DNA from 2 places in the Saccharothrix ecbatanensis genome. Region 1 is predicted to be linked to the other one. Evidence: riboswitches for the same ligand, from Rfam matches in the RefSeq annotation. Region 1 holds a riboswitch; the other holds the start of a gene.
What was found. A riboswitch is a leader RNA that binds a small molecule or an ion and turns the genes downstream of it on or off. The one in region 1 is predicted to bind S-adenosylmethionine.
Positions count from the first base shown of each region.

Region 2: it holds a riboswitch for S-adenosylmethionine, as region 1 does, so the genes downstream of both, F4560_RS36220 (methionine ABC transporter ATP-binding protein) here and thrC (threonine synthase) in region 1, are expected to answer to the same signal.

Region 1 is NZ_JACHMO010000001.1:8,949,815-8,954,716, reverse strand. It holds gene F4560_RS39840 (glycoside hydrolase family 3 N-terminal domain-containing protein) at 1-690, shown strand, start outside; gene rpsT (30S ribosomal protein S20) at 918-1,178, shown strand; gene holA (DNA polymerase III subunit delta) at 1,380-2,360, opposite strand; SAM riboswitch class I at 2,456-2,583, shown strand; gene thrC (threonine synthase) at 2,595-3,857, shown strand; partial or broken gene F4560_RS39820 (DNA internalization-related competence protein ComEC/Rec2) at 4,446-4,902, opposite strand, start outside.
Region 2 is NZ_JACHMO010000001.1:8,192,559-8,197,460, forward strand. It holds gene F4560_RS36210 (resuscitation-promoting factor) at 1-663, shown strand, start outside; gene rsmA (16S rRNA (adenine(1518)-N(6)/adenine(1519)-N(6))-dimethyltransferase RsmA) at 689-1,552, shown strand; SAM riboswitch class I at 1,639-1,731, shown strand; gene F4560_RS36220 (methionine ABC transporter ATP-binding protein) at 1,934-2,944, shown strand; gene F4560_RS36225 (methionine ABC transporter permease) at 2,941-3,624, shown strand; gene F4560_RS36230 (MetQ/NlpA family ABC transporter substrate-binding protein) at 3,674-4,480, shown strand; gene F4560_RS36235 (4-(cytidine 5'-diphospho)-2-C-methyl-D-erythritol kinase) at 4,793-4,902, shown strand, end outside.

The DNA.
Region 1 (4,902 bases):
GAGGAGCCCGCCCTCACCGCCGCGCAGCAGGGTCTGGTGGACGCGGTGCGGGCGACCGGCAAGCCGGTCGTGGTCGTGCTGCTGACCGGCCGTCCGCAGGTGCTCGGCACGGTCGCGGACGCTCCCGCGCTGGTCGCGGGCTGGCTGCCGGGGACCGAGGGTGGCGCTGCCATCGCCGACGTGCTGTTCGGCGCGGTGAACCCGAGCGGGAAGCTGCCGGTGTCGTGGCCGAAGTCGGTCGGCGACCAGCCGTTCTCGTACGACCAGGTGCGGGGCGCGAACGCGGCTCCGGGCTCGGGGTACGACCCGGCATTCGCGTTCGGACACGGCCTCTCGTACACGACGTTCACCACGTCGACGCCGACCTTGAAGTCTGCGGAGGTGGGCCGGGACGACAAGGTGAAGGTGTCGGTGAAGGTGGCCAACACCGGTTCGCGGGACGGGACGCTCGTCGTGCCGGTGTACGTGCACCAGCCGGTGAGCAAGGTCCTGACGCCGCAGCAGCGCCTGGTCGCGTTCACCCGGGTCGAGCTGAAGGCCGGTGAGGAGCGGACGGTCGACGTGACGTTCGACGTGAAGCGCCTCGCGGTAACCGCCGGTGACATGGACGGCGGTGGGAAGCCCGAGGTGGCCAAGGGCGCGTACGAGGTCGTGGTCGGCGACGGAAAGGCCCGGTTCACGGTGCGGTGAGGCCCGGCCCACGGTGCGGTGAGGCTCGGCTCGGCTCCGGTCTCTGTTCACAGTGTCGGTTCACGGTGCGGTGAGAGGGCTCGGTTCACCGTGCGGTGAGCTGCCCTGATATCCTTCTCGGCCGTACCCGCGCGGCATTCCGCTGTGGAGGAAAACCGCCCCTTCGTGGGGCGGAGCCGGTGACAAGCGCGGTACGACTCCGAGACCGAGGAAAAGGTGGCTTTCGCGTGGCGAACATCAAGTCCCAGCTGAAGCGGATCAAGACCAACGAGAAGGCGCGCCTGCGCAACAAGGCCGTCAAGTCGTCGCTCAAGACCGCGATCCGCAAGTTCCGTGAGGCCGCCGAGGCCGGTGACAAGGAGAAGGCCACCGCGCTGGTGCAGGAGGCTTCCCGCAAGCTCGACAAGGCCGTCTCCAAGGGCGTCATCCACGCCAACCAGGCCGCCAACAAGAAGTCGGCGCTCGCCCGTCGCGCCAACCAGATCTGATCTGGTTCTTCTTCACCCAGAAGCGCCGCTCCCCCGCACGTGGTGGGCGGCGCTTCTGCGTTGTCTGTGTTGTTGCCGACGTTGTTGCGGCACCTCGCGTGCACCGTGGCCAGCGCCTAGCGTGCGCCGTAGCCCGCGCCCAGCGCGCGCCGTTGCTAGCGCTTCCCCTGCGCGGTTACCAGCACCCAGCGTGCGTCCTTGCTAGCGCTTGCCGTGCGCGGCGACGATCTTCAACACCGCGCGCTCCAGGGCATAGCCGGAATCGGCCGCGACACCCTTCACATCGGCGTTCAGATCGGCGACGACCGTCATCGCCGCCGCGAGCCCCGGGTCGTCCCAGCCACGCGACTGGCCCTGGGCCTTCTTCACCTTCCACGGCGGCATGCCGAGCTCGCCCGCCAGCTTGAACGGGTCACCCCGGCCCACCGCGGACACCCGCGCGACCGTGCGCACCGCGTCGGCCAGCGCGTCGGCGACCAGCACGTGCGGCACGCCGAGCTGCATCGCCCACCGCAGTGCCTCCAGCGCACCGGCCCGGTCACCCATCACGGCCTTCTCCGCGACCGCGAACCCCGTCACCTCGGCCCGGCCGCGGTGGTAGCGGCGGACCGCCTCGGCGTCGACCTTGCCGCCGGTGTCGGCGACGAGCTGCGACGACGCCGCCGCCAGCTCGCGCAGGTCCGACCCGACCGCCTCGATCAGCACCGCCACGGCCTCCGGATCGGCCTTGCCACCCGCCGACCGGATCTCGTGGCGCACGAACGCCTCGCGGTCCGCGGCCTTGGTGATCTTGGGGCACTCGGTCACCCTGGCACCGGCCTTGCGCAGCGCCGCGGGCAGGTCCTTGGCCACCTTGCTGCGCCCGCCGCCGGTGTGGATGACGACCACCGTCACGCCGTCCGCCGGCGCCTTGGCGTAGGCGACCACCGCGTCGGCGATCTCCTTGCCGATTTCCTGCGCCGCCTCCAGCGCGATCACCCGGCCTTCGGCGAACAGTGACGGGCTCACCAGTTCGGCCAGCTCAGGCACGGTGAGATCGGTCACGCGGACGCGGGTCAGGTCGGCCTGCGAGTCGGCTTCGCGTGCGGCGTCCAACGCGCCGCGCACAGCGCGCTCGACCAGCAACTCCTCCTCGCCGACGATCAGGTGCACAGCGTCGGGCGTGTCAGCGGGCGAACTCACGGCGCGATCCTCCCACGCGCCACGGGCGTCCGGATGGTGGACGTGTCTGGCTGAGGGTCGGGATCGTGCCGTAGTTTGAAGCCACAACTGAATACCGCTCATCCAGAGGGGCAGAGGGATCGGCCCGAAGAAGCCCCGGCAACCCGTTGTTCAGCGTGCGCTTCACAGCGCGCGCCGGCAATCACGGTGCCAATTCCGACCCGCGACGCGGGAAAGATGAGGAGATACCTCGCGATGACTGCTGTGAGTGTGCCTTCGGCCACCACCTCCTTCGACCTCGGTCCGGCTCGGGCACTGTCGTGCCGTGAATGCGGGCACGAGACGCCGCTCGCCCCCGAGTACGCCTGTATGGAGTGTTTCGGGCCGCTGGAAGTGGCCTACGACTTCGGCCGGGTCCGTCGTGAGGACATCGAAGCCGGCCCCCGCTCGATCTGGCGGTACCGCGGCCTGCTGCCCGTGCCGTCCGACGTGCGGTCACACCCCAACACCGACCCCGGCGGCACCCGCCTGGTCGAGGCCGACCGCCTCGCCAAGGCCCTCGGTGTGCGCAAGGTGTGGGTGAAGGACGACACCGGCAACCCGACCCACTCGTTCAAGGACCGCGTCGTCGGCGTAGCCCTCGCCGCCGCCCGCGAACTCGGCTTCAAGGTGCTGGCCTGCCCGTCCACCGGCAACCTGGCCAACGCCGTCGCCGCCGCGGCGGCCCGTGCCGGCTGGCAGTCGGTGGTCCTGGTGCCCTCCTCTCTGGAGCGGGCGAAGATCCTGATGACGGCCGTCTACGGCGGCGACCTGATCACCGTCGACGGCAACTACGACGACGTGAACCGGCTGGCCCAGGAACTGGCCGCCGAGCACGAGGACTGGGCGTTCGTCAACGTCAACGTCCGGCCCTACTACGCCGAGGGCTCCAAGACGCTGGGCTACGAGGTCGCCGAACAGCTCGGCTGGCGGCTGCCCGACCAGATCGTGGTGCCCATCGCGTCCGGCTCCCAGCTGACCAAGGTCGACAAGGCGTTCCGCGAGTTCGGCAGCCTCGGCCTGGTCGAGGAGACCCCGTACCGGGTGTTCGGCGCCCAGGCGACCGGCTGCTCCCCCGTCTCGGCCGCTTTCAAGTCCGGCCTCGACGTGGTCACCCCGGTCCGCCCGGACACCATCGCCCGGTCGCTGGCGATCGGCGCGCCGGCCGACGGCCCCTACGTGCTGGACGCCGTCCGCCGCACCAACGGCGCGATCGAGGACGTCACCGACGAAGAGGTCGTCGAGGGCATCCGCCTGCTGGCCAAGACCGAGGGCATCTTCGCGGAGACCGCCGGCGGCGTCACCGTGGCGACCGCGAAGAAGCTCATCGAGACCGGCCAACTCGACCCGGACGGCGAGACCGTCCTGCTGATCACCGGTGACGGCCTCAAGACGCTGGACGCCCTCGGCGACCGGGTCGGCCCGAGGGCCAACGTCCCGCCGTCGGCGGAGGCCGTGCTGAAGGCACTCCAGGACTGAGCCCGGCAGCAACGCGGCCGGCACTGCGCTCGGCAGACCGGGGCCTGGTCATCGACCCGGCCCCGGTAAGTCCGGCGGTGCCGCGGTCACAGGGCGATCCGCGGTCACAGCGCGATCCTGGAGGAGCGCAGCCAGCCGGTTCGAGGGAACGCGGCCAGCTCCGGCAGGACGTGCGGTCCGACTTGTTCGGTGACGACCCGCCAAGCGGTCAGCATCTGGGGCCACGGGCGTTTCGCCTTCTCCTGGTTGTAGCGCTCGGCGTGCCATTCCTCCGGCGGTATGGCGAGGTCGGCGTCGAACAGGGCGTCGGAGATCAGCCGGTAGGCGGTGTCGGCGGCGGGCACCTGTGCCATCCGGATGACGCCGGTGACGGTGGCCCGGGCCACGATGCCCCGGTCGCCACCACGCAGGTCCTCGCACACGTAATACGTGAAGGCCGGCCGCAGTTCGTCTCGTGGCCACGGTTCGGCGGTGTAGCCGGGCTGCCACAGCGCCCAGGCCACCGCCCGGTTGCCGCCCTGCCGCACCCAGCCCGAGTGCAGTCGGATCCAGACGTCGTTGTTCCTCATCGTTCTCCCCTTGTCCGTGATCGGATGGGTCGCCACCCCTGCGGGCGACCCGTGGCCCGTGCGGGCCGGCCAGGACGGCGGTGTCGCCGTCGCGATCTGTGCGCAACACCAGCGCGCCGTGCCTCGTCAACGCGTCGACCAGCACCCCGCTGGGGTGGCCGTAGCGGTTGCCCGCGCCGACGCTCACCAAGGCGATCCGCGGCCGGACCGCGGTGAGGAACGCCGGTGACGAGTACCTCGATCCGTGATGCGGCACCTTCAACACGTCGGCTCGCAAGTCGACGTGCCCGCCGAGCAGGTCCGCCTGCCCGGCCAACTCGATGTCCCCGGTCAACAGCACCCGCCCGGCCGCGGTGGAGGCCCGCAGGACCAGCGACGCGTCGTTGACCGCCGTGTTCGTCTTCGTCCCGTCCGCCGGATCCGTGCGCGGACCCAGCACGTCGAGGTCCAGGCCCGGCCAGCTCAACCGCTGCCCG
Region 2 (4,902 bases), 760 kb from region 1:
AAGACCGTCACGGTCTACGACGGCGGCAACGCGCCCCGGCAGCTGCAGACCACGGCGGTGACCGTGGACGAGCTGATGAAGGCCGAGAACCTGTCGCTCGGGCCGGACGACAAGCTCGAAACGGCGCTGGACCTCAAGGTCACGAACGGCGCCGAGGTGCACATCACCCGCACCGGCGTGTCGGTGATCAACGCGACGGAGGCCATCCAGCCGCCCGTCGAGGAGATCAAAGACGACACGATGATGAAGGGCCAGAAAGAGGTCCTGGAGCCGGGTGTGCCCGGTGAGCAGATCGTCACCTACCGCGTCACGGTGAAGAACGGCGCCGAGATCGGCCGCGAGAAGCTGGGCGCGAAGGTCACCAAGGAGCCGGTCGCCAAGAAGGTCAAGGTCGGCACCAAGCTGCCGCCCGACGGCGAGGTGTGGGACCGGCTGGCCAACTGCGAGGCCACCGGCAACTGGGCCATCAACACCGGCAACGGCTACTACGGCGGCCTCCAGTTCAACAAGGGCACGTGGGACGCCTACGGCGGCAGCCAGTACGCCGCGTACCCGCACCAGGCCTCGCGTGAGCAGCAGATCGCGATCGCGACCAAGCTCCGCGACGCCCGCGGCGGCTACTCCGCCTGGCCCCACTGCCAGCAAAAGCTCGGCTTGCCGTAAGAATGCGTTTGTGACTGAGGATTCGATGTCGGCCGGGTCGGGGAGTTCGCTCCTCGGCCCGGCCGATGTCCGTCGGCTGGCGGCCGAGCTGGACATCCGCCCCACCAAGAAGCTCGGCCAGAACTTCGTGCACGACCCCAACACGGTGCGGCGCATCGTGTCCGCGGCCGGGCTGCGCGCCGACGACGTGGTGCTGGAGGTCGGCCCCGGCCTGGGTTCGCTGACGTTGGCGTTGCTGCCGTCGTGCCGCGCGCTGGTGGCCGTGGAGATCGACGGGGTGCTGGCGGACCGCCTGCCGGTGACGGTGGCGGAGCGCGCGCCTGGGCTCGCCGACCGGTTGAGCGTGGTGCACGCCGATGCGATGCGCGTCACACCGTCCGACATGCCCGTGGAGCCGACCGCCCTCGTCGCGAACCTGCCCTACAACATCGCGGTGCCCGTGGTGCTGCACCTGCTGGCCGAGCTGCCGTCGTTGCGCACCGGGCTGGTGATGGTGCAGTCCGAGGTCGCCGACCGGATGGCCGCCGGACCGGGCAGCAAGGTCTACGGCGTGCCCAGCGTCAAACTCGCCTGGTACGCGGACGCGCGGCGGGCCGGTCCGGTGCCGCGCTCGGTGTTCTGGCCGGTTCCCAACGTGGACTCCGCGCTGGTCGCGTTCGAACGTCACCCACCGCTGTCCACTGTGGATCAGAAACAGCTGTTCTCGTTGGTGGACGCGGCTTTCGCGCAGCGGCGCAAGATGCTCCGGGGCGCGTTGTCCGGTTGGGCCGGTTCGGCGGCCGAGGCGCAGCGCTTGCTCGTCGAGGCGGGCGTCGATCCGGCGGTGCGCGGCGAACAACTGGACGTCAGGGACTTCATCCGGATAGCCGAGGCCGCTGCCGCTCGATAGACGATGATCTTTCGGCCGAAAGTGTGATTTGCCGGACGATCCCGTTTCAGGCTTGCGTCGATCGGGTCTCGTCAGGTCTACTCGTGTTGCCATCCCGAGCGGCTGAGAGACCTGGCTCTACGACGCCGCAGCAACCACCCCTCCACGGGGGCAGGTGCTTCCGCCAGGATCGATGGAGGATCACGTGCCCAGGATGCGAATGCTCACCCGCCGGCGGGTAGTCGACCACGGCCGCCGCACGTCTTCGGCCTGTCGCAGCTCCTCCTAGCCCTAGGCGCTTTCGAATCTCCCTGCGTCCTTCCGCGGGACACCCTTCTGAGCTGAGCCGCCGGTCCGGCACGCCCTGAGCGTGCCCGGCCGCATGCAGTCGTGGAGCGAAACGTGATCACTGTCGAGAACCTCACCAAGACCTTCCCCGGGAGTACCGGGCAGGTTCGCGCGCTGGACGGCGTGAACCTGGACGTCGCCGCGGGCACCGTCCTCGGCGTCGTCGGCCCCAGCGGTTCGGGCAAGTCCACGCTCGCCCGGTGCGTCGGGCTGCTGGAGCGCCCGGACAGCGGCTCGATCCGCGTCGACGGCACCGACCTCGTCTCGCTCGACGGCATCGCGCTGCGTGCCGCCCGCCGGCAGATCGGCGTTGTGCCGCAAGGGGATTCCCTGCTCCGCCAGCGCACCGCCGCGGGCAACGTCGCGCTGCCGCTTGAGGCCGCGGGCGTCGCCGGGCCGCAGCGCCGCAACCGCGTCGCCGAACTCCTCGACCTGGTCGGCCTGACCGACAAGGCGGGCTCGTACCCCGACCAGCTGTCCGGTGGCCAGCGCCAGCGGATCGCGGTCGCCCGCGCGCTCGCCGCGTCGCCATCCGTGCTGTTGGCCGACGAGCCGACGTCCGCGCTCGACCCCGACACCACCGGCTCGGTGCTCGCCGTGCTGGACCGCGCGCGGGCCGAGCTGGGCGTCACGGTGCTCGTGGTCACGCACGACATGGGCGTGGTCCGGCGGATTTGCGACGACGTCGCGGTGCTGGAGAACGGCCGGGTCGTGGAGCACGGCAAGGTGCTCGACCTGGTGTCGGACGCCGCGAGCCGCACGGCCTCGTCGCTGCTGCCCGCCGTGGACCAGAACCCGGCGCTTGAGGGTTCGTTCGACCGGGTGGCGGACATCGTGCTGGTCGGCTTCGCGGCCGTCGGCGCGCTGCTGCCCGAGGCGACCAGCCGGTTCGGCGTCGACCTGAACCTGTTGGGCGGCGGCCTGACCAGGCTGGGGGAGACCCCGGTCGCGCGGTTCCGGGTCGGGCTGAAGGGCGAGCGCGCGGACTCGGCGCTGGAGTGGATCTCGGAGGCGGGCGGCTCGGTGCGGCGGACCCTGTCGGGTCCCCAGGGAGTAGCTGCGTGAGGTCTGCGACACCCTGGTCGGAGGTCTTCGACCAACTGCTCGTGGCTACCGGCGAGACGTTGTACATGGTGGTGGTCTCGACCGTCATCGCGGTTCTGCTCGGCACACCCGTCGGCATCTGGCTCCAGCTCACCGCTCCCGGTGGGCTGAGGCCGCGGCCGGTGCTCCACAAGGTCCTCGGGTTCGTGGTGGACCTCGGCCGTTCCATGCCGTTCCTGGTGCTGCTGGTCGTGCTCACGTCGTTGACGAGGCTGTTGCTCAGCAGCACGATCGGGCCCACGGCGGCGATCGTGCCGCTGTCGGTCGGCGCGATCCCGTTCGTCGGCAGGCTGGTGCAGAACGTGCTGTCCGAGGTGCACGTGTCGGTGGTGGAGGCCGCCGTCACGACCGGGTCGTCCACGCTGCGGATCGTGCGCAGCGTGCTGCTCCGCGAGTCGGCTCCCGCCCTGGTCAACGCCGTCGGCGTGACCGCGATCGCGTTGCTCGGCTACTCGGCGATGGCCGGTGTGGTCGGTGGCGGCGGTCTCGGCGACCTCGCCGTGCGGATGGGCTACCAGCGGTTCAACGACCGTTATCTGTGGAGCACGGTCGTCGTGCTGGCCGTCATCGCCACCGCGATCCAGCTCGTCACCAACCGTGTCGCGCGCGGCGTCGACCGCCGTCGCACCACTTCTGTCTGATTTCTTTCTGTCTGAATTTTCGTAGTAGGACTCTCCCAAAAGGAACGACATGCGTATTCGTGCTGCCCTCGTCGCCGTGCTGCTGACCGCAGTGGGCTGCGGAAGTGGCGACACCGGCGCCGCCTCGGACCCGAACGCGGCCCTGAGGATCGGCGTCAGCCCTGTTCCGCACGCGCAGGTGCTGCGGTACGTGGCGGACAACCTGGCCGCGTCGAAGGGCTTGAAGGTCGAGGTCGTGGAGTTCACCGACTACGTGCAGCCGAACACCGCGCTGGTGGACGGTTCGCTGGACGGGAACTACTTCCAGACCGTGCCGTACCTGGACACGTTCAAGGCCGAGAGCGGCGCGGCGCTGGAGTGGATCGGCCCCGTGCACATCGAGCCGCTCGGCGTGTACTCGAAGAAGCACAAGGCGTTGGCCGACCTGCCGTCCGGTGCGCGGGTGGCCGTGGCGAACGACGCGACGAACGAGGCGCGCGGGCTGAAGCTGCTCCAGGACAACGGCCTGATCAAGGTGAAGCCGGGCACGGAGAAGACGGCGACGATCCGGGACATCGCGGAGAACCCGCGTGGTCTGGAGTTCGTGGAGCTGGAGGCGGCGCAGCTGCCCCGGTCGCTGGACGACACCGATGCGGCTGTGGTCAATGGCAACTACGCCATCGACGCCGGCCTCAAGCCCGCGTCGGACGCGTTGGCGCTGGAGCGTGCCGAGGGCAACCCGAACGCGAACGGGCTGGTGACGCGGGTCGAGCTGAAGGACGACCAGCGGGTGAAGGACCTGCTCGCACTGCTCCAGTCGCAGGAGGTCAAGGACTACATCAAGGAGACGTTCTCGGGCTCCGTGCTCGCCGTCTGACGCTTCGGCCGGCTCGATGTTCGGCCGGACGTCCGCCGGTCCGGTCCGCCGGTCCGGCGCTCTGGTGGTCCGGCGGTTCGGCCGCCATCGGCCGGAATCGCTTTCGCAGGGGTCCTCGCCAAGGGGACCCCTGCTTTGATCTTGCCGGCTTTGGTCGGCGGAGGCGCGGGGTCGGCACTGGGCTGTGGACAACTCGTGGACCTGTGGACAACTGTGGGCGGTCGGTCGGCGGCAGCGGTAAGAATAGTGTTCAGCACCAGGTCAGGGGTCGGTAGGAGCGGGCTACCCGGAAACGCCCGTACGCTTCATGGCGTGCTCGCTGTCGTCCCACCCCCGGTCACCGTCCGCGTCCCGGCCAAGGTCAACCTGCACCTGGCTGTAGGCGATCTTCGCTCGGACGGCTACCACGACCTCGTGACGAT